DNA from 2 places in the Solibacillus sp. R5-41 genome. Region 2 is predicted to be linked to the other one. Evidence: a T-box and tRNA genes for the amino acid it is inferred to sense, from the RefSeq annotation. Region 2 holds a T-box; the other holds one or more tRNA genes.
What was found. A T-box is a leader RNA that pairs with one kind of tRNA and senses whether it is charged. The one in region 2 lies ahead of metG (methionine--tRNA ligase), so its partner is inferred to be a tRNA-Met.

Region 1: it encodes a tRNA-Met, which carries the amino acid that the T-box ahead of metG (methionine--tRNA ligase) is inferred to sense. The anticodon was not compared.

The regions. Positions count from the first base shown of each region.
Region 1 covers NZ_CP024123.1:66,067-82,204, forward strand. Annotated here, with positions in the region: gene mfd (transcription-repair coupling factor) at 1-3,395, shown strand, start outside; gene CSE16_RS00320 (hypothetical protein) at 3,447-3,764, opposite strand; gene spoVT (stage V sporulation protein T) at 4,007-4,543, shown strand; gene CSE16_RS00330 (putative polysaccharide biosynthesis protein) at 4,669-6,279, shown strand; gene mazG (bifunctional methyltransferase/pyrophosphohydrolase YabN) at 6,289-7,755, shown strand; gene CSE16_RS00340 (RNA-binding S4 domain-containing protein) at 7,760-8,050, shown strand; gene yabP (sporulation protein YabP) at 8,394-8,693, shown strand; gene yabQ (spore cortex biosynthesis protein YabQ) at 8,693-9,151, shown strand; gene CSE16_RS00355 (FtsB family cell division protein) at 9,198-9,629, shown strand; gene CSE16_RS00360 (S1 domain-containing RNA-binding protein) at 9,854-10,318, shown strand; gene CSE16_RS00365 (sodium:potassium antiporter) at 10,474-10,671, opposite strand; tRNA gene CSE16_RS00370 (tRNA-Glu) at 10,780-10,851, opposite strand; tRNA gene CSE16_RS00375 (tRNA-Met) at 10,858-10,934, opposite strand; gene CSE16_RS00380 (SpoIIE family protein phosphatase) at 11,365-13,722, shown strand; gene tilS (tRNA lysidine(34) synthetase TilS) at 13,786-15,183, shown strand; gene hpt (hypoxanthine phosphoribosyltransferase) at 15,216-15,758, shown strand; gene ftsH (ATP-dependent zinc metalloprotease FtsH) at 15,893-16,138, shown strand, end outside.
Region 2 covers NZ_CP024123.1:1,782,383-1,798,520, forward strand. Annotated here, with positions in the region: gene CSE16_RS08465 (MBL fold metallo-hydrolase) at 1-179, shown strand, start outside; gene CSE16_RS08470 (putative periplasmic lipoprotein) at 370-846, shown strand; T-box leader at 991-1,351, shown strand; gene metG (methionine--tRNA ligase) at 1,524-3,158, shown strand; gene CSE16_RS08480 (helix-turn-helix domain-containing protein) at 3,364-4,638, shown strand; gene CSE16_RS08485 (MFS transporter) at 4,651-5,859, shown strand; gene CSE16_RS21545 (hypothetical protein) at 5,856-6,029, shown strand; gene CSE16_RS08490 (catalase) at 6,198-8,258, shown strand; gene CSE16_RS08495 (GNAT family N-acetyltransferase) at 8,442-8,909, shown strand; gene CSE16_RS08500 (MFS transporter) at 9,130-10,395, opposite strand; gene CSE16_RS08505 (winged helix-turn-helix transcriptional regulator) at 10,872-11,192, shown strand; gene CSE16_RS08510 (hypothetical protein) at 11,349-11,852, shown strand; gene CSE16_RS08515 (GNAT family N-acetyltransferase) at 12,102-12,665, shown strand; gene hmpA (NO-inducible flavohemoprotein) at 12,746-13,906, opposite strand; gene CSE16_RS08525 (RrF2 family transcriptional regulator) at 14,126-14,569, shown strand; gene CSE16_RS08530 (SDR family NAD(P)-dependent oxidoreductase) at 14,784-15,530, shown strand; gene CSE16_RS08535 (DUF6583 family protein) at 15,744-16,138, shown strand, end outside.

The DNA.
Region 1 (16,138 bases), 1.7 Mb from region 2:
GGCCAGCACTTATTCAATCGATTTTTAAAGAAACAAAGAAATCCATTTATATCATTTCACCGAATTTATTGCAGGCACAAAAACTCGTAGATGATCTAGGCTCTTTAATCGGTGAGGAATGGATTCATTATTATCCTGCTGAGGAATTTATAGCAGCAAATATGACGACATCATCACCAGAGTTGCGAGCACAGCGTATCGCGACGATTGGTCGACTGGTGAAGGGTGAACTGGGAATTTACGTCATTCCAGTAGCAGGGATGCGAAAATTATTAAATAGGCCAATGGATTGGGTCAACAATGATTTACAAACGGCCATTGGTCAAGAACTGGACATTGAACAATGGCTTCACCAACTTGTTGAAATGGGATATACACGCAGTCAAATGGTGACAACACCCGGGGAATTTGCGATGCGTGGGGGCATAATGGACATTTATCCACCTTATTTAGAATCCCCAATCCGAATTGAACTATTTGATACAGAAGTCGATTCAATTCGTACCTTTTCTGCAGATGACCAGCGTTCTATTGAAAAGCGAGAGCACATTGAAATTTTACCAGCAACTGAAATTTTACTGGCAGCAAGTGAGCGACTGACGATTGCAGAGCGCCTAGAGTCAGCACTTGCGAATAGCTTAAAAAAGGTGAAAAAGAAGGAAACTCAAGAGCTCCTTTTACAAAGTATCGGGCAGGATATTGAATTATTACGCCAAGGACAATTACCGGACCATATTGCTAAATATGGCTCCTTATTATTTGAGCGCCCTGCTTTTTTAGGGGATTATTTCGCGAAAGATGGGCTCATTTTATTTGATGAATTGGGTCGTATTCAAGAAGTGATGGATGCATGGGAACGAGAGGAAAATGAATGGTTTTTATCCTTAATTGAAGAGGGAAAAATGCTCCATGAGGTAAAACCTTCATATTCGTTAAAGGAAGTATTGGCGATGCTAGAGCAGCCAACGCTTTATTTTGCTCTGTTTACACGTACTTTTTCAGGTATTAAATTTAAGAAAACTACGAATTTTTCATGTAAGCCGATGCAACAATTTCACGGGCAAATTGCCTTATTACAAAATGAAATTGCGCGCTGGCAGCAGGAAAATTATACGGTTCTTATTACAGTCACAAGTGATGAACGCTTAAAATCCATGCAGAAGATGCTCGATGATTATCAAATTTCTACAGCAATTGGATTTCATAAGGAACCGGGCATTTATATTATTCATGCAACGTTGGTAGCTGGTTTTGAACTACCTTTACAAAAAATTGCGGTCATTACAGAGGATGAATTGTTCAAGCAACAGCAAAAGAAAAAAGCACGTCCACAAAAAATGACGAATGCCGAGCGTATTAAATCATATACCGAAATTAAACCAGGCGACTATGTTGTCCATGTGCATCATGGTATCGGGAAGTATATTGGAATTGAAACGCTTGTCATTGATGGTATACATCAAGATTATTTACATGTGCGCTATCGTGCAGATGATAAACTATTTGTGCCCGTTGATCAAATTGATTTAATTCAGCGTTATGTTGGAGCTGAAGATAAAGAAACGAAACTTCATAAGCTAGGCGGACCGGAATGGAAAAAGACAAAGGCAAAAGTATCGTCTGCGGTACAAGATATTGCGGATGATTTAATTAAGCTTTATGCCCAGCGTGAGGCAGAAGTAGGCTTTGCCTTTGCTCCGGATACAGATGAGCAGCGTAATTTTGAGGATGCTTTTCCATATGAAGAGACAGAGGATCAGTTACGTACAATTATCGAAGTGAAACATGATATGGAACGTGAACGACCAATGGACCGACTTGTTTGTGGAGATGTTGGGTATGGTAAAACTGAAGTGGCCATTCGTGCAGCATTTAAAGCGATACTTGATGGTAAGCAAGTAGCATTCTTAGTACCGACAACCATATTAGCGCAACAACATTACGAAACGATTCATAAGCGTTTTGAGGAATTTGCGATGAATGTTGGCTTGTTAAGTCGCTTCCGTACGAAAAAGCAGCAAACAGAAACATTAAAAGGGTTACGTGAAGGAACGGTTGATATTGTAATTGGCACGCATCGTGTTTTGTCCAAGGACGTTGTGTATCAAAATTTAGGTTTACTAATTGTTGATGAAGAGCAACGTTTTGGTGTCACGCACAAGGAAAAAATTAAGCAGCTGAAAACGAATATTGATGTACTGACACTGACAGCAACGCCAATTCCACGTACACTTCATATGTCGATGGTTGGTGTGCGTGATTTATCGGTCATTGAAACGCCACCTCAAAACCGTTTCCCTGTACAAACCTATGTGATGGAGCATAGTGGGGCCCTTGTCCGCGAAGCCATTGAACGTGAAATGGCGCGCGGCGGACAAACGTTTTATTTATACAATCGGGTAGAAGATATGGCTAGACGGGTAGAGGAAATTCAAATGCTCGTACCGGATGCGCGTGTTGCTTTTGCGCATGGTCGAATGACAGAGGCACAGTTAGAGTCTGTTATTTTATCCTTTATTGACGGGGAGTATGACGTGCTTGTGACGACGACGATTATTGAAACGGGTGTCGATATTCCAAATGTAAATACATTAATTGTGCATGATGCCGATCGCATGGGATTATCACAGCTATACCAATTGCGCGGCCGTGTTGGTCGTTCAAGTCGGATTGCGTATGCCTATTTTATGTACGAGCGTGATAAAGTGTTGTCAGATGTTGCAGAGCAGCGTTTGCAGGCGGTGAAAGAATTTACGGAGCTTGGTTCGGGCTTTAAAATTGCGATGCGTGACTTATCAATACGTGGAGCAGGAAATTTACTCGGTGCCCAACAGCATGGCTTTATTGATTCGGTCGGCTTTGATTTATATTCGCAAATGCTTGAAGAAGCTGTGGAAGAACGTCGTAGTGGTGTGAAGCGTGAAGAAAAAGTTGATATTGAAATCATTCTCCAGGTCGATGCGTATATTCCAGATGCATATATTCCGGATGGATATCAAAAAATTCAAATGTATAAGAGAATAAAAGCAATGGAACGTGTGGAAGATTACTTGGAAATTATCGATGAAATGCAAGACCGTTTTGGCGATATTCCGCCTGAAACGGAGCGCTTAATGCGAATTGCTCGAATGAAGGTTTGGGCAGCTCAGGCTGATGTCTTATCCATTAAAGAAAAACAACAGGTTGCTTCAATTACATTATCTGAGCAAGGGACAGCACTGTCAGATGGTGCAAAAATTGTGGAGCAGTCGATGGAATTTGGGCAAGCAGTTGGCTTCGGAATGGAAGGCACTCAATTGATTGTAACAGTGAATTATAAAAAATGTGGAAAATATTCACCGTTGGAAGTACTTGAAAAGATGATGGAAATTATTTCGAACGCAAAAAAGGCATAAAAAATAAACGGATGAAATCAATAAAGATGTTCATCCGTTTTTTATTTGATTTTAAAGTAAAAAATGAAGTGCATTGGACACACTATAATGTACTCCATTCTTATAATTTAATTGCTGCAATAATTCTTCGCGATTTCGATGTTCTTGCCGAAGCGCTAAAAACTGTTTTTCACGCGTAGTGGATGTCGAAATTAAATCACGCTGTCCATTTGCTTTTTCTAAATAACGTTTAAAAATACCGTTTTCAAATTTATTAATAACAATTGCACGCTCTTTTAACACATTAGGATAGTAGGCTAAATGGGTACCTGCATAATATTGTTGTTGCCGGTTTGCATCGAAACGAGCGTAAGTGCTGTCTACTTTCATAAAAACGCCTCCTATTCTAATTGAGTTGAAACTGTTTGGTGATACGTGTGTTTAATTATGCTGTATAGTCCTTTTTCTTTTTGACCACCAGAAAACGCCTTGCATAAAAATCGTGTTTAGTCTCTAATTTATGTGTGGAAATTATCGTAAAGTTCATGAAGAAATTGCATATAATTCCCGAATTCAATCCATACTAGTACCATCATGCTATTGAATGATGTGAAGGTGAGGTAATGAAGACGATGAAAGCAACAGGAATAGTACGTCGTATTGATGATTTAGGTCGTGTTGTCATACCGAAAGAAATACGTAGAACGCTTCGGATTCGTGAAGGTGATCCACTTGAGATCTATACCGACCGCGAAGGAGAAGTTATTTTAAAAAAATACTCTCCAATTAACGACTTAGGTGAATTTGCGCAAGAATATGTGCAGTCACTATTTGAAATATTAGGGACACCAAGTTTTATAAGTGATCGTGATGAAATGATTGCGGTCGCGGGTGCATCTAAAAAAGAATATTTGTCGAGACGATTAACACCATTTGCCGAAGATATTATAAAAGCAAGGACGAGTGTTGTTGAAAAACTTGAAATGACGATAGAGCTAGTCGCTGGACAATATGAGCAAGTGAAGTCCTATTGTGCGGTGCCAATCATTTCAAATGGTGATCCAATTGGTGCTGTTTACTTATTATCAAAGGCGCATTTCATTGGAGAAGTGGAACAAAAAGCTGCTGAGACGGCTGCTAACTTTTTAGCAAAGCAAATGGAAAGTTAAATACGCAAAAGAACGTCCAACTCGTTGGGCGTTTTTTTGTGGATAGGAACGTATTTCTAAAAAAAGACGGACACTCTTTTCGTGTTATACTTAACTTATTGTATGTAGAAGGGGAAGGAATTAGAATGTCTTCTCAAAGTTATGGAATGAAGAATTATATGAAAGGCGCACTATTACTTACGGTGGCTGCACTCATCGTAAAAATACTTAGCGCCATTTATCGTGTACCGTATCAAAATTTAGTTGGTGACCAAGGCTTTTATGTGTACCAGCAAGTGTATCCATTTATCGCGTTTTTTGTTGTATGGACGTCAAGTGGATTTGCTGTGGCCATTTCAAAGATACTAGCGGATTTGGAGGCACAAGGAGGCACTCCAATCGAGAAACGAGCGGTGACTCGTGTTATTTTCAACTATTTACTAGTGTTATCCATTATATTTTTTTGTTTTTTATTTTTTGGTGCAGACAGTTTAGCCGCATTAATGAAAGATCCACAATTGGCGCCGCTCCTTCAAGTCGGTTCCTTTGTGACGCTATGTATGCCGATATTGGCAGTTTTAAAAGGATGTTTTCAAGCAAATAGCATGATGAAACCAGTCGCGTATGCACAGGTTTTTGAGCAAATGATTCGAGTAGCGGTTATTTTAATGGGTACGGTTATTTTACTGTCCTTTACGCAATCCGTTTATGAAGCGGGGAAAATGGCGATTTTCGGTACGGTGATCGGAGAAGTTGCAGGTATTTCATTATTGTTATTTTTTGTGAAGAGGAATCCCTCCCCGAAAGAGCATGTGAAAACAAAAATGAAGGTGTGGCCAATTATAAAAGAGGTCACAATTTATAGCATTAGCATTAGTATGAGCGGCCTTTTATTATTATGTTTCCAGTTAGTCGACTCATTCACGATTTACCCTTTATTAATTGAATCGGGTATGGGGAAAGAGCAGGCAATGGAGTTAAAGGGTATCTATGATAGAGGACAACCACTTGTCCAGCTTGGACTTGTCATTGCCTCATCACTTTCGCTCGCGATTGTTCCACTTGTAGCATTTAAAGCGAAAAAGACGAGTGGGCGCGGGGCATTGCCATTTATTCAGCTGACGTATCGCAGTTCGCTGTTATTTGGTGTAGCTGCGGCACTTGGGTTGATTGTTGTGATGCCCTATGTGAATGAGATGCTGTTTACAACGGATGCACTATCGAATGTGTTAATCATTTATGTCATGCAAATTATCCCTTTATCGATTATTTTAACGTTTACAGCGATTTTACAAGGCTATAGCAAATTAAAATTACCGGCTATTTTTCTTGTGACGAGTATTGCGGTAAAATACTTGGGGAATACCCTTTTTATAGCACAATTCGGTATTGTTGGTGCTGCTCTTGCAAGTAATATAGGGCTCTATCTTACAGCGATTGCACTCATTATTTATTTGAAAAAATGGACGAAGGCAGCGTTTGCAAAGTGGCAATTTTATTGGCATTTATTGTTGGCGAGTGTGGCGATGATTGTCGCTGTTGAAGGAACGATTTGGCTGTTGAATGAGCTTGTAGAGGGCATGTCATTCAGCCGCATAACAGCCGTTTTATATAGTTTATTACTTGTAGGAGTTGGCGCGTTTACATTTATGACCGTTGTGGGGAGACTACGTGTGCTAGCAGAAAAAGAGTGGTTTTTAATACCCCTTGGTAGACGCATGGCCGCATATCAATTATGGTTAAATCGAAAGAAGTAGGTGGCAGTTTTGAATCAATTAACAGTGATAGGTCTAGGTGCAGCAGATTTTGATCAAATGCAAATGGGCGTTTATAAAAAAATTAAAGCAGCAAAAAATTTATTTGTTCGTACAGACGATCATCCAGTGTTACAAGACTTACGTGAACAGGGGATTGACTTTACGAGCTTCGATGAAATTTATGTGAAACACGGCTCATTTGGCCCTGTTTATGAGGAAATTGCCCAGCGTTTAATTGAAGCAGTGGCACATGAGGATATTATGTATGCTGTACCAGGGCATCCCCTTGTAGCAGAGCAAACCGTGCAACATTTAATTGAGGCACATAAAAAAGGACAAATCCAGCTTGTAATTGAAGGTGGACAAAGTTTCTTAGATCCAATTTTCGGAGCGCTAAAAATTGACCCAATTGAAGGCTTTCAATTATTAGATGGTACAAGTATGTCAATGCATGATGTGAATATGCGTCAGCACATTTTAATTGCGCAAGTATACGATGCTTTTAGCGCTTCAGAAGTGAAGTTGACACTAATGGAAAAATACCGAGATGATTATCCGATAACGATTGTGACAGCAGCAGGATCCTCTCAAGAACAACTTAGAACAGTGCCATTATATGAGCTCGACCAGGCAGCAGAAATCAATAATTTAACGACTGTTTATGTACCACCTGTTCAAAATGATGAAGATGCGTTACGTGATTGGGTGACATTCCGTCAAATTATTGCCACGTTACGCGGGCCAAAGGGCTGTCCGTGGGATCAAAAGCAGACGCATGAATCATTAAAAAAGTATTTATTAGAAGAAGCGCATGAATTTTTAGCTGCGGTGGATGCTGAAGATGATTTCGCTATGGTAGAAGAACTTGGGGATGTGCTACTACAAGTATTTTTACATGCTCAAATCGGAGAAGATAATGGCTATTTCACATTAGAAGAAGTTCTAGCTTCTATTAATGAAAAGATGATTCGCCGCCATCCACATGTCTTTGGAGATGTTTCTGTGGAAGATGCAGAAGCAGTTGTGGCGAATTGGGAAGCAATCAAAAAGGCAGAAAAGGGACCTGAAGCCGACGTCCTATTATTAAAAAATGAATATCGTCCGACTTCCACTCTACAAACCTCGTATAATTATCAAAAAAAGGCAGCAACAGTTGGTTTTGATTGGCCAAATGTAGAAGATGCATGGGAGAAGTTTGCTGAGGAATGGCAAGAGTTCCGTGAAGAGATTGCTAACGGTTCACAGACAACACGTTTAGATGAATTTGGTGATGTTTTATTTACACTTGTGAATCTCGCACGTTTTTATAAAATCTCACCAGAAGAGGCGATGATTCATGCAAACGAAAAATTTGCGCGCCGTTTTAATTATGTAGAACAACGTGTCAAAGAAATTGGGAAAACTTTCGAAAGCTTTACATTAGATCAATTAGATGCCTTTTGGGATGAGGCAAAACGAATAGAAAGAGGGGAATAATTCCATGCGTTTAGATAAATTTTTAAAAGTGTCTCGTTTAATCAAGCGCCGTACATTGGCAAAAGAAGTAGCGGTACAAGGCCGTATTGCGATTAATGGAAAAATTGCAAAGGCAAGCAGTGCAGTGAAAGTTGGCGATGAACTAGCAATTCGATTTGGCCAAAAGATTGTGACGGCTCGCGTAGAAGAGTTACGTGAGATGGTAAAAAAAGAAGATGCCTTAAAGATGTTTACCATTTTAAAAGAAGAGCGATTAGAAAAAGTAGAACCTGAATTTATTGATGATGAAGAATAGTAGATGACCTGAATTGATGGTATGTATAGTACATATAATCATCGTAGAGAACATCTATTTATCTTCATTCAGCAGAAGACTCCTTCCTCTATAGGTGGCGGATTGAATGCAAGTAAGTTTCTTCTAGTGGTCGTTCCAAATCCTGAAGTAATTACGCCAAGTCGTAATTGATAAGCTTCTAAGCATGATAACGAATAAGTTGTCATGCTTTTTTTTGGTTTAAAGAGTAATCCTTTTTAAGGGAAACTTCTACTAGCGGACAAGCAATCAAATATTTTACATGAGGCATGTCTTAATAAGTACGAGCATATAGTGTAAAACAATGAGCTAAAGGAGGACTAAAATGACAATCCATCAAGAAAGCAACCGTTATACAATTTCTTCTGGCGATCACTTAGTTACTGTTCGCAATCGCAAACGAATGGATATGACATCTGTAAAGTCAATTGAACGATTTGATCAAGAAGAATTTTTTGTTAATACCTCACAAGGGCATCTATTAATTCGTGGCGAGGAGCTACGTATTGTCCATTTAGATGTAGATAAAGGCTTACTAACTTTAGAGGGTGAAGTAAAGCAATTATCATATGACGATTCCGAAAATGGACTATCAAAAAGCTTCCTCCATAAATTGTTTGGATGATGATGAGTGCGCAGCTTGTAAGCGTCCTTGTGATGTTTATAAGTGGAATCGCTGTTGGTGCAGTGATTGATTGTACACGTACAGTATTAAACGAAATACCGAGTAAAATAATGAGACGCTTCACATATTTAGTGGAATGGATAATATGGATTTCCCTCGGTATATGTACATTTTACTTTTTGTTTTTAGTAAAGGGTGGGCAATGGCGTGTCGTGGATCCACTTGCCCAAATTGCTGGTATCTTTGCTTATGAATTTATCTTTCAAAAAATAGCACGTTTTTTAGGACGGGTTATTGTAAATATACTAATTAAACCAATTTTCTTTATAGGGCATCTAATTGTTCGGATTATTCGTAGTCTCATTCGTCTTTTATTGAATGGAATTGCTCTACTAGCTAGACCATTTTATAAATTTTATAAGAAATATTTAGCGAAATCCTTTCAAAAGAAGAAATGAACTCGTATAATGAGTATAATTAATTTTATCGTGAGGGGGAGACGGAATGTTAGGGAGGAAAACAAAAGAACAATTACATAAGCAGAATGTTCAATCGTTGAACAATGACTATGTCCGCTCAAATCCACAAGCTAAAGTAAAGGCAAAAGCAAAGCAAGCAGTTTTACGTCGAAGAAGAATGGCTGTCTTTTTTGTTTTAGCTGTTGCGGTTATCGGTTTTTTAGTGAATGTGAATATGGCTCAAAACGAAAAGCTACTAGCAAAAATTGAGCAAAAAGATGTTGTAACGGAAGCGCTTAATGAGGTGACCGCCCAGCAGGAGATGCTGAATTTACAAATCATGAAGCTAGAAGATGATGAATATATTGCAAAGCTAGCCAGAAAAGAATTTTTCCTTTCTGAAGAAGGCGAATACATCTTTACAATTCCAAAAGCAACAGAAAAAAATAACGAAGAAGACTCAGACAAACAGGATTAGTTTTGACTGAAATTCGCTCGATTCATTTCAGTGAACGGATGTTATACTAGCGTAATGCCACAAAAAAAGTTGGTATTATTTCCCTTTATATAGAGTGTCTTGTTGACACTCTTTTTATGTTAGCTATAATTAGAGAAGAAACTATTCAATATAAGTTTCAGAACAATTGATAACTGACTTTTCATGTAAAGGTCGCTTAAATTTTAAGGAGGAGCATTTTTTTTATGTCAATTGAAGTAGGCAGCAAAGTACAAGGTAAGGTAACAGGGATCACAAATTTCGGCGCGTTCGTTGAGCTACCAGATGGTAAGACGGGGTTAGTTCATATTAGTGAAGTGGCGGACAACTATGTAAAAGATATCAATGAACATCTTAAAGTTGGCGATGAAGTCGAAGTAAAAGTGATGAATGTTGAAGCGGATGGGAAGATTGGTCTTTCAATTCGTAAGGCAAAACCTCAAGCAGAGCGTCCAGAACGCCCAGAACGTCCGGATCGCCCAGATCGCCCAGAGCGTTCACAACGTCCTCGCCGCGATAATAATCGTTCAAACGATCGTAATGATCGTCAACCAAAAGAAAATTTTGAGCAAAAAATGGCGCGTTTCTTAAAAGATAGTGATGAACGATTATCTACGCTAAAACGTGCAACGGAATCAAAGCGCGGTGGCCGAGGAGCTCGTAGAGGGTAATTTGCTGACTGTTTGAAACGTAGAAAAAGTGTTAAATAGACGTAGACAGGCTACTTAGTAGACTGTCTTTTTTTGGTTAACAAAGAGTGCAGTTAAAAATTTGTATAAAAAAGACATCCCCTTGCCCGCTACTTTGTACAAGAGGATGTCCTTTTTTATTTTTCATTGGGGTCTTGATTATGCTTAACAAGTAAGCGGATGAGTGTAATAAAGCAAATGATGCCTCCAATAAGTCCAAAAATAATCATCATAATTTGAAATGGAAGTGGCAAATTAGTTAGCAACACGCCACCGACGATCAACAGCATACTAATACCACAAAGGAATGCAAGATATGTAAAGTTTTGAATCATATAAAATACCTCCTTTTCACACCTCTTATTATAGAGGGTAATGCACTATGATTGCCAATTAACGATAAAAAAGAGCCACCTTTTATAAAAAGGTAGCTCTTTCCAGTATGACCCGTACGGGATTCGAACCCGTGTTACCGCCGTGAAAGGGCGGTGTCTTAACCGCTTGACCAACGGGCCGTAAAATGGTGGCGGCAGAGGGAGTCGAACCCACGACCTTTCGGGTATGAACCGAGTGCTCTAGCCAACTGAGCTACACCGCCAAAATTAACAACAAAATTAATAATACAAGGATTTATGTAAAGTGTCAACAAGTTTTTTAATTTATTTCAGTAGATGTTGGGACGTCAGCTGAACTAGTGAAACTCTGGCTAAGCACGCCGCTTCTTGACCAACATCGTGTTGGCCTAAGCCTCCAGAGGATGTAACGTAACCGGAAAGGCTATGTGACTACGGCTAACTGATCTGCATCGTGCAGACTAATTACAATGCTGATTCCGGACATAATTAACTAAGGCATAATTGATTGTAAATCAAAAAATTATTTTCTGCTTATGACGAATGAAGGCATATAAAAGCGTAAAATCACAATAAAAGCCGTCGAACGATTTATTGAACCTTATTCTATAAACAGACAAAATTCCTACTCTATCATTTGTATAATAATTGGAAAAAAGGGAAAAGGTGATTGTTATGGCAGTTGTCAATGAATATTCGGAGTATCTCCCCCTTCCTACATTTTCTACACCACCGTATACAAAAAAGACTAGAAAAATAGTAGATGTCACTTTTGTATTCATCGCTTTTTGTTTAGCACAAGCCACGTTCTTTGAGGCGGTGGTCCCATTTTTTCTACCCTTTTGGATTATTGTTCGCACACAATACAAATCATTTCAAATTTCAACATTCATAGGGGGCCTTGCGGGTACATTATTTTTAGGTGTTGGACAAGTGGTCATTTTATTACTTGAAATTTTGCTAATTGAGGGCATTATGCGTTTTAAATATACCCGTATTTCGCCTTATATAGCAGTGACACTATCGATTGGTGTAATCCAAACTGTTTGGCAAGTGGTTACGTATGCGGGAATCCCACCTTTATTAACGCAAGTGTATGTATTGTATGAATGGTTATTTGCCCTTGTAATGCTGTTATTAATGACACAATTATTTGTGCCGCTAAGTGAAATGAAAAATTACCAGTGGGCAAAGGAAAAGGTTATCGCGCTGCTCGTTGTACTTGCCGCTGTTCTAATAGGTATGCAAAGTATTACTGTCTATTATTTTTCATTGCCGATTATAGCATTCCACTTAATTCTTTGTGTTGTCGCTGCTGTTTCGACAGTTGGGACGACCGTTATTTTTGCATTGTCGATGGGTTTGCTATTAGGGGTAGGGAATTTGTCGTTTACAGGCATGATTGTTCTGTATGCATGCACAGGCTTATTTACCGCATTAATGCAAGACACAGGTCGTTTCGGAATTGCCATTTTCAGTATGATACCAAGTGTGTTTTTCTTTTTTTATGATGCGACCTTACCGGTTGATAGTGTTTATTTCCTCTCAATCTTAGTGGGAGTGATTCTTTTTATGTTGCTTCCTCAAGCGACTTTGGGAAATCTTCAACAATACTATGAGCAGCAAACATTAGGCACTGACCCGATACAGGTGAAAAGTACAAATTTGGCAAATGAACATTTAAAACAGTTTCAGCAATTTGTTTCTTTTATGAAAAGCCTTGTGTTTGAGCGCTTTACAAAGGAGCATCCAACCGCGATTCCCCAAGACTCTTATATGATTTGTTCGAGTTGCTTCCGCTACGAGCAATGCTGGGGAGCACAGCGAGAAATGGAGAACACCATTGAAAATTGGCGAATGGCAAGAAGGGGCTCAAAACCAATAGAATTAATTCGCGCGGAAGAACAATTAAAGATAAAATGCATTAAATCGGCAAAATTATTAGAGGAACTCGAAACAGCTACACATAAAGAGCACATGGAGAGGCAGTTTTATCATGGCAAGAAAATGATTGCCCTACAATTACGTGATTTAAGTCATCATTTAGAAGAATTATTAGATGATCGTCATAGTGAGGTAGGTACGGATGAAATGGATGATTATGTACAGCTATTTTTAAAGCAACATCAAGTGCAATGCATTCATATTGAGTGGATAAAAACTGAAGTGGGCGCAAGAGAATTTATTTGCTCGATTGCAGATGACCGTGATGAACATACTGTCATTCGGCAAGCGGAGCAATTATTATACGAATTATTACATGAGCCCTTACAAGGTCAACAAATTCATGTCGAGGAGAAACCACTTTTTTATCGGCAAATAAGGTTTCGCTCAGCAATTCGTTATCAATTGGAGTATGATATATATAAACATTCTAAAGGACATCAAAAAGTCTCAGGTGATTCTTATAGTGTTTTCCCGATCCATACAGGCTTAATGGCAATAATGCTGTCAGATGGGATGGGGACGAGCAATGCTGCACAGCGTGAAAGTAGTCGTTTAATTCAAATGATGCAAGAATGCTTGTCCTATAATATGGATCCTGAAACAGCTATGCATACGATGCACTATGTATTGTCGCTCAAAAATGATTCAGATATGTATGCAACAATCGACTTTGCGTTAGTTGATTTACAATTAGGTTCACTTTGGTGTTGGAAAGCGGGCGGAATGACAACGTATGTACTCCGTGGGGCTGATTTATTTAAAATTGAAAGTAAAGCGGCACCTATTGGTTTCTTACCGGACTTTTCTGTAGATACGGAAATGATTTCAGTCCTTTCAGAAGATATCATTATTATGGTTTCGGATGGCTTATTTGCAAGCCAAGAAAACTGGATTAAGCAAGAAGAGTTGTTTTTACAACTAATCCGTCAAGGTATCAAAAAGGGCGTATCGATTCAAGTGGTACTCTATGATGTAATGGCCCAGTTTAAACAACGTTACCCAACAAATGATGATTGCACGGTCATGTTATTCCAACTACACCATATTGCAGCACCGTGGTCTGTTTTCCGTCCAGCGTATAGTTAATTAAGTACAAATCAATTACGCCTAGGCGTAATTGATTTGTACTATATAGAATGAGGTGAGAGGATGCACCTATTAGAGCATCAAGTTTCGGCTTATATTAAACAACATCAATTAATTACAAGTGGGGACAAATTGCTTGTCGCTTGTTCTGGAGGCGTTGATTCAATGGCGCTTCTTTCTTTTTTGTATAAATTTCAACATTATTTCAAAATAAAATTATTTGTAGCGCATGTGGACCATATGTTGCGTGGGGAAGCTTCAGAAGGTGACAGAAATTTTGTCGAACAAATATGTGCTAAGTGGGAAATTCCTGTGTTTAGCTGTGCAATTCCAATTGCTGAGTATTTAGAAAAAGAAGGTGGAAATTCCCAAGCAATTTGCCGACGTGAGCGGTATCGTTTTTTTGAAAAAATAATGACCGAGCAAAAAATCGATAAATTAGTGACTGCTCACCATGCAGATGATCAGCTAGAATCCATGTTAATGGCAATAACAAAGGCAAGTTCTTTAAATGGATTGAAAGGAATTGTGCCAAAACGACCATTTTTAAATTATTTTGTCATTCGACCATTTTTAGCTGTTACAAAAAGCGAGATAGGGGAATATTTACATACAGAAGGGCAAACTTATCGTGAGGATGCCAGCAATGAGAAAGACACGTATACTCGAAATCGTTTTCGTCATCATGTCGTACCCCTTTTAAAGCGAGAAAACCCTTCAATTTCACACCATGTCGTGCAACTAGCTGATCAAATAGCAGAAGATGATCGTTATTTAATGCAACTTGCTGAAACCCGCTTTTCAACGATTTTTAAAGAAATGAGGGAAAATTGTTATAAAGTTGTAATATCCGACTTCCAAAGAGAACCACTTGCTTTACAAAGAAGATTCATTTTAATACTATTAAAGTATCTGTATCATGATTCAAAAATGATTCAAAGCTATGCACTATGTACATCGATTTTAAAGCTATTTGACACGTCTGTTGGTAGTAGCTCTGTGAATTTACCTGAGGACTATATTGCACGGCAGCAATACGGTGAAATTGTCTTTGAAAAAAATCAGCAACCGCGTCAATTGACGAAGCAAAAACTCGCGTTAAATGAGTGGAATTCAGTCGGGGAATTACGCGTTTATATTGGAGCGCTTACGCAGTGTGAGGACTCCTTACTAGCGATGTATCAGCCATATTATTTTACGGCGTCTGCGATTCAATTTCCGCTTTTTGTGAGGATTCGTGAGGATGGGGATCGCATTGCATTAAGTGGCATGCAACAGAAGAAAAAAGTAGCACGTATTTTTATTGATGGGAAGATTCCTTTAGTAAAAAGAGCTCATTGGCCATTGTTAGTGGATGCTAATAATGAACTCTTAGCAGTAATGGCAGTACGCGTAAACAATCAATTTTCAGATGTGAGATTGGCAGCACATGATTCAGTGTTACTTGTCGCTCACATTTAAAAGCTTTAAACAATTAAAGGAGGAATCTACTTATGATTCAAAATGATATTGAGAAAATTGTAATTACAGAAGAACAAATTCAAGAGCGTATTAAGGAGCTTGGTGCGCAACTTACAGAAGAATATGCAAACAAATTCCCACTTGCTGTTGGTGTTTTAAAAGGGGCGATGCCTTTTATGACCGATTTAATGAAGCGCTTTGATTCTTATGTAGAATTAGATTTCATGGATGTAACGAGCTATGGAAATGCAACAGTTTCTTCTGGTGAAGTCAAAATTGTGAAGGACTTAAATACGAGCGTAGAAGGTCGCGATGTCCTAATTATTGAAGACATTATCGACAGTGGTTTAACATTAAGTTATTTAGTGGACCTATTTAAGTACCGTAAAGCAAAATCAATTAAAATTATTACATTACTTGATAAGCCTTCAGGTCGTAAAGTGCCTTTAAATGCGGATGTTGTTGGCTTTGAAGTACCAGACGGCTTTGTTGTTGGCTATGGTTTAGATTACGCGGAAAAATACCGTAACTTACCGTATATTGGTATTTTAAAACATGAAGTGTACTCGTTCTAATTTTGAATTTGAGCAAAATTCGTCATAATTCGTTCGAACATTAAAAATAATCGATGCTTTTCATTGTATGAAATTTTCAACGTATGTTAAGATTTTACTTATAGTTTTTCTGTAATGTTGTGAGGAGGCTGGGGATGAATCGAATATTTCGATACACCATATTTTATTTACTAATATTTCTCGTGATTATCGGGATTTTTGGCACATTTAATGGTGGTAAAAAGACAACTGAAGAAATGAGTTTTTACGAATTCTTTGAGGCTTTAGATAGTAAAAAGGTTGAATCAATAACGGTGCAACCGGACAATAAAGTATATAAAGTAGTCGGACAATTAAAAGGTGCTAAAGAGGGTGAAACATTCACTGTAAACATCCTTGAA
Region 2 (16,138 bases):
ATTATTTAGTGAAGCCTCAAACGAATTTTGAGTTAACGACACAGTTATTTGAACGAATATATCAACAGCAGCTAGGATTAACACTGTCAGAAACGCTTGGTCAACTCGACTATTTAGTAGAAAATGAAATGGTTGAAGCCAAAATGCAGGGTGGTGTTATTTATTATAGTAGAATATAGAATTAATACGGTTTTTTAAACAATAGAAAGTCATCATTTTGTTTCCTATAAAATGATGGCTTTTGCTTTTTATTCCCCCTGCACCGGGTGCACAAACAATTAAAGCAAAAATTTGATAAACTGATTAATATTTAATAAAATTATATAAGGATTAACTAGATTTTTTTTGAGAAGCTGGAGGAAATCAAACATGAAGAAATACTGGATATTCCTTCTTTTATTAGTGTTAGCAGGTTGCAGTAGTAGTAACAACGATGGTGCAATGCTATTTACAGAAAAGCAGGCGGTGCCGTTTGAAATCGTTAAATACGAAGAAAAGATTGCACCGGTTTACGAATCACTTGTCCCATATATATCATATGCCAGTACAGAAGGGCAGCTAAAGGAGCTACAAGCCCGCTTTAAAGTAGAAGGCTTTACAGTTGATATGGACAACTATATGGCCGTATTTCTCGTGACCTATTCTGATAGCTGTGGTATTGCCGTGGACGGTGTTTACAATGATGCTGGAAAATTAGCGGTTCAGTTAATGGATGTGCAAGGAACAAACTGTGAAAAAGAAGGCATTCCACATACATTTGTGCTACAAGTACCAAAGCAAGATTATGAAAAAGTGCAATTTTATAACGGTAATATTATTAAATCATCTACCGAGATAAAAAATTAGCAAGCACCGAACAAAAATGAGTGAATTTTTGTTCGGTGCTTTTTAACATCCCTGCACCTGGTACAATTTCTTTGTTAGAGTATTGATAAATTAAAAAATGATGGTAAAATGTATTTTAGCCCTTATTTATGGGAAGTAATGAAATAGTTAGCGTTGAGAAGGAAGAGTAAGTAAGCCGCGTTTTTTAGAGAGCTTCTGATGGTGGGAATGGAGCAAACAAAACTTACTGAATATGACCTTTGAGCTTCGTACCGAAATTTTAACTTGATTCAGCCTCTGGCTAAACCAAGTTAAGCCCCAGCGGATGTCACAGATTTTTTAGATGAAATTTTCAAGCGAGCTTGAAAAAAATCTGGACGCAATTACGCCGAGGCGTAATTGATGTAGGCTACGACGAGAATGGCACTCGTTACAACAGCAGCAGTATGAACACGTACTGATGGAGGTTAATAGTGCGAACTATTATCAAAACTTAGGTGGTACCACGAGTAAATTCGTCCTAATCGTATAAATACGATTAGGGCTTTTTTTGTGGAAAAAACGGTAAAATTAATCGACAATGCAATGGTAACAACTGTTCATCCCACTTTGATTAGGAAGGAAAACACCAACAGGGTTTAACGTTTTCTTTGAATTATCAAGTTGTTACTTTCAAGTCGCATAGGAGGAATTGTATCATGGCAGTATTAATCGGAGGCGCATGGCCTTACGCAAATGGATCGTTACATTTAGGACATATTTCATCGTTATTACCAGGGGATATTTTAGCAAGATATTACCGTATGAAAGGGGAAGAGGTTTTATATGTTTCGGGCAGTGATTGTAATGGAACGCCTATTTCTATTCGAGCAAATCAAGAAAATACAACCGTAACGGCGATTGCTGACCGTTACCACCAAGAATTCGTTGATACATTTCAACGTCTTGGCTTTACGTATGATTTATATACGCGTACAGATGCAAAACATCATCATGAATCGGTGAAAAGTATTTTCCTACAACTATTAAAAAATGGGCACTTATATACAAAGAAAATTGAACAAGCGTTTTGTCCAATTGATCAGCAGTTTTTACCGGATCGTTTTGTTGAAGGGATATGTCCAAATTGCGGGGCAAAAGCGCGCGGCGATCAATGTGATTATTGTTCAAAAATATTAGACCCATTAGACTTGCTTGAAAAACGTTGCAAACTATGTGGAAATGAACCAGAAATAAAGGAAACGGAACATTTTTATTTTGCATTTAGTCAATTCCAACAACAATTAGAAGCTTTCGTTGAGCAAGCACAGCATGAAAAAAGATGGCGCGAAAATGCCATTCATTTAACGCAACGTTATTTACAGGAAGGCCTACCTGACCGCGCTGTTACAAGAGATTTACCAAATGGAATTGATGTACCTGTTACTGGATTTGAAGGGAAGAAAATTTACGTATGGATTGAAGCGGTTGCTGGGTATTACACCGCGAGTATAGAGTGGGGTAGGCTGCATCAACAAAAAATCGGGAAATGGTGGAATGAACATACGAAGGCATATTATGTACATGGCAAGGATAATATTCCGTTCCACAGTGTGATTTGGCCTGCTATTTTAATGGGAATCGAAAACAAGGGTTTGCCAACAAATATTGTATCCAACGAATACTTGACACTCGAAAAGCGAAAAATTTCTACTAGTCAAAATTGGGCAGTGTGGGCACCATATATGTTAGAAAATTACCATCCTGATTCATTGCGCTACTTTTTAACGATCAATGCACCAGAAAGTCGAGATGCTGATTTTTCATGGAGAGAATTTATTTATAGTCATAATGGAGAGCTTTTAGGTGCATTTGCTAATTTTGTGAATCGTAATTTGAAATTTATTGAAAAATCTTTCGCAAGTCAAGTACCTCAAGTGGCCATTAACGCCACAATGGAAAAGCTCGTTCAACAACAATATGAGCTTGTAGGTGAATTAATTGAACAAGGAAATAGTAAGCCAGCCTTGGAATCCATTTTTGACTTAATACGAGCATCAAATCGTTATTTTGATGATGAAAAACCTTGGATCACGGTCAATGAACAGCCTGAGAAATGCGAAGAAACACTTGCAACATGTGTTTTCATTATTCAAAATTTAGCACAATTATTGCAACCATTTTTACCATTTGCTTGTGCGGAAATTCAACAAATGTTAAATATTTCATTAGATTCATGGGCAGTAAATGCGACTTTACCACAAGTCATTAACAATATACAGCCACTATATGAGCGTATAGATGTGAAACGAATCGATGAAGAATTATTGAGAATGCAGGAGAATGAAAAGTAGATAATAGTATATGAAGAAAAGTCATCATTTTTAAACGTAATGATGACTTTTCTTTTTTGTATAACTTATTTTACACATTAACTTTTAACAATTAGTATTTTGTGTAATTCCATGCGAATAAATCAAGTAGTTTTATAATTTTCAGACAATATACACAATAATTTCCTTTCTACATTTGGTAAAATAAAGAAGGGGGTGTATCGGAATGCAAGGGGACGAAGCAAAAGCGTGGGGACAATTAATCAAATATAATCGCCAGCAGCAAAATTTCAAACAGGATGATGTGGCTGTCGGTATTTGTACCCCATCTTATTTAAGCCGAATTGAAAATGGTGTTGTTATTGCGGAGCCAAAAGTGTATGAGCTCCTTTTTAGACGCTTAGGTATTGATTTACAGCAAGAACAAAATGAACGAAATAAAAAAATCGCATTTCTTGAACAACTTTATGAAAAATTAATATCAAATGAAGCACTTTCTAATGAAGAAATTGTGCAAGTAAAGAACATACATACAAAGCAATACCAACAGGAGCTTGCAATTTTTGCAGGGCTTATTTATACACGCTATTTACTAGCCGAAAATGTACTCGATGAAGCCAATGAATTTATTCAAACGATGGCACCGTTCATTACATGGCGCAATGATCGAATTACACAATTGTACGTATCTATTACGGCTTTTGCCCATTTATCAAATCATCAATTTATGGAACTGGTCGAAAGGGAAAAGACGCAGCATAGCGGGCAATTTTTGCTAAAGGCAAGTCTTTTCGAGCAGGCCAATTATGCTTATCATTTAGCGTTTGCTTCCCATCGATGCTATATGTTTCAGCAAGCGTTCGTGCATATTGAAAACGCAACGAAGCTATTTTCACATCAATTTAAACCGCTTTTCCAATTGAAGCTGTATTCAATGAAGGGCGTTATTTACAATGATCTGCATCGTTTTCAAGAGGCGCAAATTGAATTTGATGCCGCCCTGGATATCCTTTCTAATGTGGAAGCCATTCAAAATCCGTTGCAGTGGAGTTCTTTACATAATAATATTGCCTATTGTTATGAGTGCCAGGGGTTATTTTCACAAGCAATGCACCATTATGAAAAAGCAAATAGGCATCAGGAAGATTTACTTTCAGCCGTCAACTGGATGCGTACCTGCTATCAGCAAGGTGATTTAGAAAAGCTCAATGCACTGTTATTAAAGTATCCAGAACATCAATTTCATGTAACACATCAAATTTACCAACGACAATTGCTGCAATTTGCAAGCCATGGTGAATTGACAATACCAGCATTAAAAGAGCTAGAAGAACGGATATTTCCATACTTTGACGAGCAACAATATTATTCATTAGTGCTCTATTATGCACCGGTATGGGGCAATTTTTATGAGCAACTTCATGCTTATAAACAGGCTAATGTTTGCTATAAACGGGCCTTGGAAGCAAGTGAAAAAGTAAGGCAACGTATGAGTAGGTAAGGGGGGAAAAGAATGGCTTTTTTCAAGAAATACGGTGTATTGCTAGGGGCACTTGGATTTTCTACATTAGGAAATTGGATTTACTTAATCGCGCTGAATTTATCGGTATGGCATTTAACCAATTCTCCGGCAGCAGTTGCTGGAATTTATATCGTCGGTCCTGTTGCTCGTATAATAAGTAGTTTTTTTGCAGGCTCCATTATTGATCGACAAAATAAAAAGAAATTGATGATAATTAGTGATATTGTGCGGGGTATCATCGTTTGTATCATGCCCTTAATCACATCCATTTGGCTTATATATGTCCTCATATTTTTAGCGAATATCGCGAGTAGCTTCTTTGGTCCAAGTAGCACGTATGTTATTACAAAGCTTGTGAAGGATGACGATAAACAACGATTCAATGCGTTAAATAGCACACTTGGTTCAGGCTCATTTATGATTGGACCGGCACTTGCTGGGGCGATTATTGCGGTGAGTAATACAAGTGTTGCGATGTGGGTTAACGGATTTACATTTTTCGCATGTGCGTGGGCAATATCTTTATTACCTACAATTGAGGAAGACGATGCAAAGAAACGGCAAATGATTACATTGCAGATGATACGCACCGATTTCCAACAAGTGTGGGCTTTTATTAAATCCCGACCAGCACTATTTAAATTTTTGGCTGTTTACACAAGCGCATTAATGATTGCTTTCGCACTTGATTCACAGGAAATGACCTTTCTAAAAGATGTACTTGCAACATCGGATACAATGTACGGAATTGTTGTAAGTGTTGCAGGTGTAGGAGCCATTGTTGGGGGAATCGCTGCAACGGCGTTCGTAAATAAACTATCGTTAAAAACATATATCGGTTTAGGTTTTCTCCTAACGATCTTAAGCTACACGCTATTTTATGCATCACCTACCTTAATCTTCGCCATCATAACCTTTATTGCGCTTGGCTTTTTCATGGCATTTAGCAACTCGGGCTATGCGACCATTTATCAAAAAACAATTCCACCAACATTGATGGGACGTTTTGGTAGTTCCCTAAATTTACTTCAAAGTGTTGCGCAAATTATCTTCACATTGTTAATAGGAATGTTTGCGGAATGGTATTCCTTGCAGCATGTAGCGGTTCTTTTTGCGCTCGTCGCACTGATACTTGCGCTTTATTTATACTGGCATTTAATTCGAAATATGGATCAAATACAAAAGGGGGATGTTTTATGATTACTTATAAAGTTATATGCTTTTGCTGTAAAACTGCGTTCTTGGTAGAGGAAGGAAGTCCAAAATATCAACTGTATAAAAAGAATATGAATGGAAAATTTGCTTGTGAAAATTGTGATCATAAAGTGTATTTAGAAGCTAGAAAAGGTTTGATGGGAAAACTTTTGTAAAGGTCTCACGCGCGGGCTGTGGTACCTAAAAGGAGAATGATTGTCACATTGCACTGAGTTTTAATCAAGTTTTTGAATAATTCCTCAAGTATGTTTTAATCCGCAAAACATATATTGTATATGGAACAAATGTGATTTAGAAATTGTTAAGTATAGAAAGGGGATTTCGTGGACAAATCTTGGTCTAATCAAGGGAAAGATGATGATGCAAAGGAACAGCAACTTAAGCAGTTTCGCGTAAATAATGATGGGAAAAAGATGACGACAAATCAAGGTGTGAAAGTTTCGAATGATGAGGATTCTTTAAAAGCAGGAGTTCGAGGTCCAACATTAATGGAGGATTTTCATTTTCGGGAGAAGATGACGCATTTTGACCATGAGCGGATTCCAGAGCGTGTAGTTCATGCAAGAGGTTATGCGGCACACGGTGAATTTGTATTGTATGAATCCATGAAAGAATATACAAGAGCAGGATTTTTACAGAAAGCAGGGTCAAAAACGCCTGTATTTTTGCGATTTTCTAATGTTGTTGGGAGTTCTGGTTCGATGGATACAGCACGAGATGTCCGTGGATTTGCCGTAAAGTTTTATACAGAGGAGGGCAATTATGATTTAGTCGGAAACAACATCCCGGTGTTCTTCATACAAGATGCGATGAAGTTTCCAGATTTAATTCATGCCGCGAAGCCAGAGCCTAATAATGAGATGCCACAAGCAGCTACCGCACATGATACATTTTGGGATTTTGTTGCGAATAATCAGGAAAGTGCACATATGGTTATGTGGTTGATGTCGGATAGGGCGATCCCCAAAAATTACCGAATGATGGAAGGCTTCGGAGTCCATACTTTCCGTTTTGTAAATGACAAAGGGAAGTCTAGATTTGTAAAGTTTCATTGGAAACCAGTATTAGGCGTTCATTCACTTGTGTGGGATGAAGCGCAAATTATTGCAGGGAAAGATACAGATTTTCAACGACGAGATTTATGGGAATCAATCGAAATGGGTAATTTTCCAGAGTACGAGCTTGGTATACAAATGCTTGAGCAGGAAGAAGAGTTTAAATTTGATTTTGACATTTTAGATGCAACGAAAATTTGGCCAGAGGAAATAGTACCTGTAAAGATTATTGGTAAGATGACATTGAATCGTAATGTTGACAACGTTTTTGCAGAAACGGAACAAGTGGCTTTCCATCCTGGTAATGTTGTACCGGGCATTGATTTTACAAATGATCCGCTGTTACAAGGTCGTTTATTTTCTTATATCGATACACAGCTTCTTCGTTTAGGGGGACCCAATTTTGCTGAAATTCCGATTAATCGACCGGTATGCCCAATTCACAATAATCAGCGCAATGGCTTTAGTCGTCAGACGATTAATGTAGGGCGAGTAAGCTATCATAAAAACTCACTTGTGAATAATACACCATCGACATCTACTGCAGCTGAAGGTGGGTTTGTTCATTATGAAGAAAAAGTGGAAGGTCATATTACGCGTGCAAGAAGTAAATCCTTTGATGATCATTTCTCGCAAGCAAGGCTATTTTGGAACAGTATGTCACCACCAGAAAAGCAGCATATCATCAATGCCTTTAGCTTCGAGGTAGGGAAAGTGAATAGTCAATCTGTTCGACAACAAGTTGTGGATATGTTTGTCCATGTAGATAAAGAAATGGCTACTATTATTGCTAAAAATGTAGGAGTGAAAAAACCAACTGGAGAACAATCAAACGTTACGGCTTCTTCTCCTGCCTTGAGTCAAGCAAATACAATAAAACTGCCACAAACACTTAAAGTCGGTGTACTTATTGGCAATGGGTTCGATGCGATAGAGGTAAATAATGTGTTCAAAACGCTCTCAAAATACGGTGTGAGATATAGTATTATCGCTGAGCGAATAGGAGCAATTGAAAGTAAGGATGGAGTCAAATTAATGGCGACTGAAACTTATTTAACAACAGACTCCGTTTTGTTTGATGCCCTATATGTTGTTGGTGTAAGGGCAGACAATCAAGCCAAATTCAATCAAGACATACTAATTAATATCAACCAAGCATTCCGTCACTATAAACCAATTGGTGTTGCTCGAACGGGCGTTCCGTTTTTAAAAGCTTCGAGTGCAAAAATTGGTCCTGGTATTGTAGTGGCTACTGGTAATGATGATTTTGGAGAAAAGTTTGTCGATGCCATTGCAATACAACGTTTTTGGAGTAGAGATATTTATTAATATCCCTGCAACTAGAGCAAAATCAATTCCGGAGAAGTTATGTAGAGAATGTCCTTTTTGTACTTCAGTTTATCCTAATGGATACTAAGCTACCATATGAATATCAATTTGTGATGAATCTGCCTGAATCCGTTGAAACATTTGAAAAAGTGTCATATACAAGCAATTTTAAGGAGGAATTTCATGGCATTAGCTATCAAACCAACAATCAAGGAAGAAGTAGAGGAGCTATTACTTATTCAACAAGAAGCGTTTGCAAATGATTTAAATAAATATCAAGATTTTGAAACGAGTCCAGTTAATGAATCATCCGAACGATTATTATACAAAGTTGAAAACTTCTTACATTATACAATTTGGTATGACGAGCAAATTATTGGGGGGATCGATATACGTGAAGGGAAGGAGGCAAAATATCGTTTAAACCGTATCTTTTTGGCAAATACCTATCAAAATAAAGGATTGGGAACGCATATAATGCAACGAATTGAAGCTGAATTTCCCAATGCAGTCGAATGGAGTTTAGACACACCACATCTCAATAATAGAAATCATCATTTCTATGAGAAATTAGGCTTTAAAAAAGTAGGGGAACATAAAATTTCGGATAAGCTCATTTTATTTGATTACAAAAAAATAATGGATAAATAAATTAAGGTTAAATTGTTATTAACTTTGAAATTCATTAAAAAGGAATGTAAGTTGAGTACGATATACATGGTCTTTCCGTCTTATCTAGCGAGATCACATTGAAAAAGAATAATATTTAATTCATGAAAATTGTTGCTGAATTAAAAAATGCCCGCTCTCGCAATTGAAGGAGAGCGGGTATTTTTTTGTGATTTATATGCTTAATACTAAAGGGAGCGTATTATTTCCACAGACCAGCTTTTTCTAATTTCTTTTTCCCTTTAAACGCTAAATGAACTAACACTGCGTTTAAAAGTAACATAATAGCAAGTGCATACAGTACAAATGTATAGCTACCAGTAAATTCGTAAACATAACCATAACCCGGTAACGCTACGATACCAGCAACTGCTAAACCGATTGCGGCAGTAGAATAGATTTGACTGTAATCTTTGTTACCAAATAGCGCTGTTGTTAAAAGTGGACCTAATGTTCCAAGAGATGAAACGATAAAACCAAAAATAACAATAGCTACCATAAATAGTGTTTGGTTTTCAGGAACAGTTACAAAAATACCAACTGGAACTAAACCTAATAACATTGCAAATATTGCTGTGTTTTTTGCACCAATTTTATCGCTTAATACACCAAAAGATAATGCACCAACTAATACACCGATTTGCATTGCACCTAGTGCAGTCCCTGCAAATTTGATATCGTAGCCAACGCCCATTGCGAATGGCGCAAGATGTTGACTAAAGCTAGCAATCGAAGTGATGATGAAGAAGAAGCCTAATAGAGCAAAGAATGCGCTAGATTTTTTTGCTACTGCAGCTGAAACACCTTTTGCTGTTTCTTGTTGAGCAGATGCACTTTCATTTGTTACTACTTCATCCATACCTAATGGTTGTAAACCTTTTTGTTTAGGAGACATACGAATTATTAATAAAACGATTGGAACGATAATAGCCGCTACAACAATACCTGAAGCAATATACGTAAATCTCCAACCTTGTGTAGCAATTAAATTACCTACTGTTGGTTGAATGATTGCACCAAATACACCACCGATTGCAACCATGATGCCGATTGCTAAACCATTATGTTTTTTAAACCAGTTATTGATTAAAACAGGACCTGCCATTTGTGTGATGAAAATTGAACCAATTGCCATTGGAATACTGAATAAATACCAGCCCCAAACTGAACTCATAAACCCGAACATTGCGAATGAACCAGCCATTAAGATAATAGAAACGATTAATATTAATCTAATATCATATTTTGCCATTAATTTACCAGCAATTGGTAAGAAAATCATTGTGACAATGGAGGCAATACTAAAGTACAATGTTAGGCTACCCATTCCGATGCCTAAGTCTTGAGTAACGGGTGTTAGATATAATCCACCTGCAGTTGAAATACCATTTTTACCAACAGCTACCATGATAGATAAGCCTATTAATAACCACCAAGCATAGTGGATTTTTTTCTTTTGTTTACTCATAATATAATCCTCTTTTCGCTAATTTATATATAATTCCGATTGCTAGTGCAAAATGGTATTCAAAGCAATTATTAAATACCACTTCTTTGCTGTTAAGATTGCTTTTTTCCCTCCTTAGTATGCATTTTATATTGATATCTAAAAAATCCTTATAGAATTTTAGAGTTATTTCTTGTAAACTCAATGTTTTTATGACCATGTAAAATGACATTCGTAAAGTTAGAGAAATGCTATGATACCATGGCAAAGTAGTCACCAATTAAACCGTTTAACTTTAAACTATTTAATATTAAACTATCGGTGTTTGAGTTACATATATAACTATAATAGACCGATTAATTAAATGTGTCAATAATATGTATTTTTATTGATTAATCAATTAATTCAGCCCCTAATTAATAGAATTTTATGATAATATTAAATGGACAATTAATTCCTTGGTTACTATAAGTGCACTTTAAAAGGAGAGGTTAGTTTTGATTAGTCAATATCATGAAACTAAGGTTTGCAATAAAGTCGAAGCGGCTTATCAATTGATAGGAAAGAAATGGATGTGTTTCATCATCCATTCATTAATGAAAGGGCCAAAAAGATTTAGTGAAATAAACGCTACCATTCCAGAGCTAAGTAAGCGGATGCTAACGGAGAGAATGAAAGAGCTGGAGGAGAGCGACGTTGTACTGCGAAATGTCATAGCAGATCGCCCTGTACGTACAGAGTATTCTTTAACTACAAAAGGCTATGACTTAGGTCTAGCCCTTCGAACAGTGGAGAACTGGGCGGATCAATGGATGTAATTGATTGAATCAGCAAGGATCACTTTAGATACCCATTTACTGTTTTACACGTAGACTTATATGAATGTGGAAGTATACAAATGAATGGATTTATACATAATGTAGCATGTTAGTAATTATGAACAGCTACAGATAAAAAGGAGAGTTCACATTCATATGAAAAAAATAATGATTGCCATGTTATTAATCTCTCTATTTATAATGCCAAAACAAAGCCTTGCATTGAAATGTGTAGAGCCTTCTCCACCAAATATTGCTTACGATGAATATGATGCTGTTATAATTGGCGAGGTAGAAAAAATCAAAAAAAAAATTGGAGGAAAAGTTTTAACAATAAAAGTTCAAAAAAGTTTTAAAGGTGTAGATAAAAACATCATCAAAGTAAAAGAAGATCGTACATGGGGAAAAAGTCAGCTAAACTCCGAGTATTTATATTTTCTCAATAAAGAAGGGGAAAATTGGGTAAATCCACTTTGTTCTCCTACAACAAACGACACGAAAATAGCAGATGAATTTTTGGTTGATAGAGAAATTATTACTCTACAGAATGTCGATAGTAACGAAGATGAATTAAAAAGGTGGGGCTTAATTGTTTTTTCAGCAGCACTATTCACTATTGTATTGGTTGCTTTTTTTATAAAGAAAAGAAAGAACAAATAATTCGTTTCTGAACCAGTTGCATTATAAAAAAAGGCGAAAACCTGTAATTTGAAAGGTTTTCGCCTTATTTAAATAGTAGGCTGGTTGAAACTACTCGTTCATTCACAAAAATGGAATACTCAATCTGGACAGGTGAGTATTGATCAATTAACCAAGCTTGATAGTAAAGAAATTTTATTGCAAACTACCTACCAAAGACGAAATGGTATAAAATAGTAAATGTTCACATGTCGAAAGGGGGGCGGGATCATGTTTCCGAATTTACAAACAGAACGATTGATTTTAAGAGAAATTGAACTTCAAGATGCAGAGTATCTTTTTAAAATTTTTTCAGACGATGAAGTAACAAAATACTACGGAATGAAGACGTTTGAAAAGTTGGAACAAGCTGAAAAGTTAATTGAGGCATTTGCAATCGGTTTAAAAGAAAAAAAGGGAATCCGTTGGGGGATTGAAAGAAAAGGAACACCCGGAATTATCGGGACAATTGGCTTTAACTTATGGTCACCTGCACATAGGCGGGCAGAGGTTGGCTATGAGGTTCATCCTGATTTTTGGAGAACAGGCTACACATCGGAAGCATTAAAGAAAATAGTCGAATACGGTTTTCAGGAAATGAGGCTGACGCGTATAGGGGCGGTAGTTTTTCTAGAAAATGAAGCGTCAAATCAGTTGTTGATGAAACAAGGGTTTGAAAAAGAAGGACTGCTGAAAAACTATATGTATCAAAATAATAATGCCTATGATGTCAATATTTATTCAAAAGTTCTAGGAATAGATGATTTGCGAAAAAAAGCTTTCGATTCATTCTAATGAGAGAATATAACTGAATTTCCAAAATAAAAACGTATTCGCTTTTGATGAATACGTTTTTATAATTTAAACAACTTAAATTAAGCTGTTGTTGGAATTTGTAATGCCATTGCTGGTCCGAAAAATTCATAATGGATTTTTTCAGAGGCAACACCAAGTGCAACTAATTGCTCGATAACGGCTTCCATGAATGGTGAAGGACCACATACATAAACTTCAGAATCCGAAGTTAAGAATGGCTCAATTATTGCTTTTGTAACATAGCCTTCCGTATCGCTATAAATTGCTTTATACATACCATCTAACTGTGCAATTTTTTCCTCGATTGTTTCTTTAAACGCAGCTACGTTTTCGTTACGTGCACATTGAATGAACGAAGCTTTGCGACCTTGCATTGTATTTAACATACTTTGTAATGGGGTTACACCTACACCACCACTGATAAATAATACAGAGTTATCATTTTCCACTAATGTGAACACACCCGCTGGAGCACTCACTTCTATACCTAAACCAACTTCAGATGCATGTAAGAAGTTCGATACAACACCATTTGGATTATTATCATCTTCACGTTTTACAGAAATACGGTAATACTCTTCTGTGCCCTCTGTAATTGTATATTGGCGGTTCATTAAGAACTCTTCACCTGGTACTTGTACGCGGATGCTAATATATTGACCAGCTGTGAAAGCAGGAAGTATTACACCGTCAGCAGGCCGTAAATAAAATGATGTAACAGATTCGCTTTCATCTACTTTTTTAGCTATTGTAAACGCTTTAAATAAACGCCAGCCGCCTACATTTTCAGTTGCTTTGTATAAATCTTCTTCAACAGAAATAAATACGTCCGCAATAACTCCGTAAGCTTGTGCCCATGCATCAATAATTTCATCTGTCGCTGCGTCACCTAATACTTCTTTAATGGCAGCTAATAAATATTTTCCGACAATTGGATAATGCTCAGGTAAAATACCTAAACTACGGTGTTTGTGCGCAATTTGAACGACAGCAGGCACGATTGCTTCTAAATTTTCAATGTGTACGGCCGCTGCATAAACAGTATTTGCTAAAGCTGTTTGTTGGCGATCCTTCTTTTGGTTCGTGTGATTAAAAATGTTTAGTAACGCAGGATTATCATTAAATAAGTTCGAGTAAAAAGTTTTTGTAATGGCTACTCCGTGTACTTCCAATACCGGAACAGTGGCTTTAATCGTTTCAATTGTTTGTTTTGTTAACATGTTTGAACACGTCCCTTCGCAATCAATATACGACTAATTATAATTCAAAGCAATATATAAAATACATCTTTAACAAAACAGACACAAACATGTATGGGAAATACATGTTTAACAAAATAGACACAAACTTATATATAAAATACTTTTTTAAATTAAGCGATTGTAGTCGAACTTTCGGAAGGAAATGTTATACTAATACATAGAAAGTTGGTGGAACACGTGCGCTTAACAGTTTATACGGATTATTCTTTACGTACGCTTATGTATTTAGGCGTGCGAGGTCAAGAGCATTTAGCGACGATTCAAGAAATTGCAGATGCCTATCAAATTTCAAAAAACCATTTAATGAAGGTAACGTATGATTTAGGGCAGCTTGGCTACATTGAAACGATTCGCGGACGCGGTGGCGGGATTCGATTAGCAATGGCTCCTGAAGAAATAAACATTGGCGGGGTCGTAAGAAAAACGGAAGAGGACTTTCATCTCGTGGAATGCTTCAATCCAGAAAGTAACTTATGTAAAATCTCGGCAGAATGTCAGCTTAAAGGTGCATTGAATGAAGCGTTAAAAGCCTATATTGCGGTGTTAGATTCTTACACATTGGCCGATGTCATAACAACAAAAGATGCGCTCGCCAATTTATTTGGCATAACGAGAAACTAGTAAACGGATAATTGTTTACTAGTTTTTTTAATAAATAAAATGATAATCTTCTTATTATAATAGCGTATAGGTACATTAGCTAAAAATATTATACCTAAATTGTGTATATTTGCTAAAAATTAGGAAATTGTCTATATATCAATAGAAATTTACTCTGTTAAGTAAAAGTGAAGTTCGATAAAATAGAAGTTGTGAAACAATAGGTGGTGGATACGTGAAAAAAACAATCTTTATTACAGGGGCAACAAGTGGAATTGGGCTAGAAATGACGAAGCAATTGATTGCACAAGGTCATACCGTTTTTGCAACAGGTCGCAATCAGAGTGCACTAAAATCGTTGGAACATCTAGGGGCGGTGGCAATTCAAGCAGACTTACGAAATGTGGTGGATATTGACCGTGTCGTTGCCTTATTACCGGCAATTGATGTCGCTATTTTAAATGCAGGAATCGGCTATTTTGCGAGCGCGTTTGATTTGTTGGATGAAGAAGTAGATCAAATGCTAGAGCTTAATGTAAAAGCTCCCATTTATTTAGCAAAACGTTTATCTGCTCAGATGATGGAGCGAAATAGTGGGCATTTTATTTTCATCGGATCACAAGCAGGAAAAGTGGCAACAAAAAAAGCAAGTGTTTATGCAGCAAGTAAGCACGCCATTACCGGGTTCGTCAATGGATTACGCTTGGAGCTTGCTGAATATAAGATTGCTGTTACAGGCATTTACCCAGGGCCAATTGATACGCCATTTTTACAAAATGCGGATGCGACAAACGCTTATCGAGATGCCATTAGTAAGTTTCTAATTCAGCCAAGTAAAGTGGCTAGTGAAGTCGTTAAAGCAATTGAAACGAAGCCACGAGAAGTCAATTTACCGCGCATATTAGGAATCACAAGTAAAATGTATGCGGTCGCACCAAAAGTTGTGGAATTTTTCGGTAGTGGTTTTTTCAATAAAAAATAATAGGCAATTCAACAATCAGATTATTTTTTAAAATCAAATCATTAATAGGATACATAGTATACATGATGTAGTAACTTACTTATGAATCAAAAATGAGCTCTATTGAATAGGTGTCATTGTAAATCTCGTAATCTTCCACTTGATGTTTACAAAAGTGATGTTCTTGGGCAAGAGTAATACGAATAAATTTAATGAGAGAAGGTAAATGACGAAATGAAAAAAAGCGTTATGATCGGAATTATTGTGGCAATGCTTGCAATTGGTGGAGGAGCAACAGCCTTTTTCATCTTTAACAAATCGGGTAAGCAACAATATTTCCTTGCAGAAACAAAAACAATGGAAAAATCAATCGAGCTTTTCCAGGAGAAGTATGCAAATGAATATGAATGGTATGATAAGTCGAAAAATGACAAGACAGAATACGTGATGGATGTTTCCGCAAGCCCAGGGGAAAGTATGATGGCATTTTTAGATCCACAAATGCTTGATATTATTGAAAATTCTTCAATAAAACTTACGACTCAATCGGATATGAAAAAAGGCGAAATAATTGCAAATCTGGATGCAAAAGTGATGGATGTTGAATTTAACGATTTTATCATGTACTT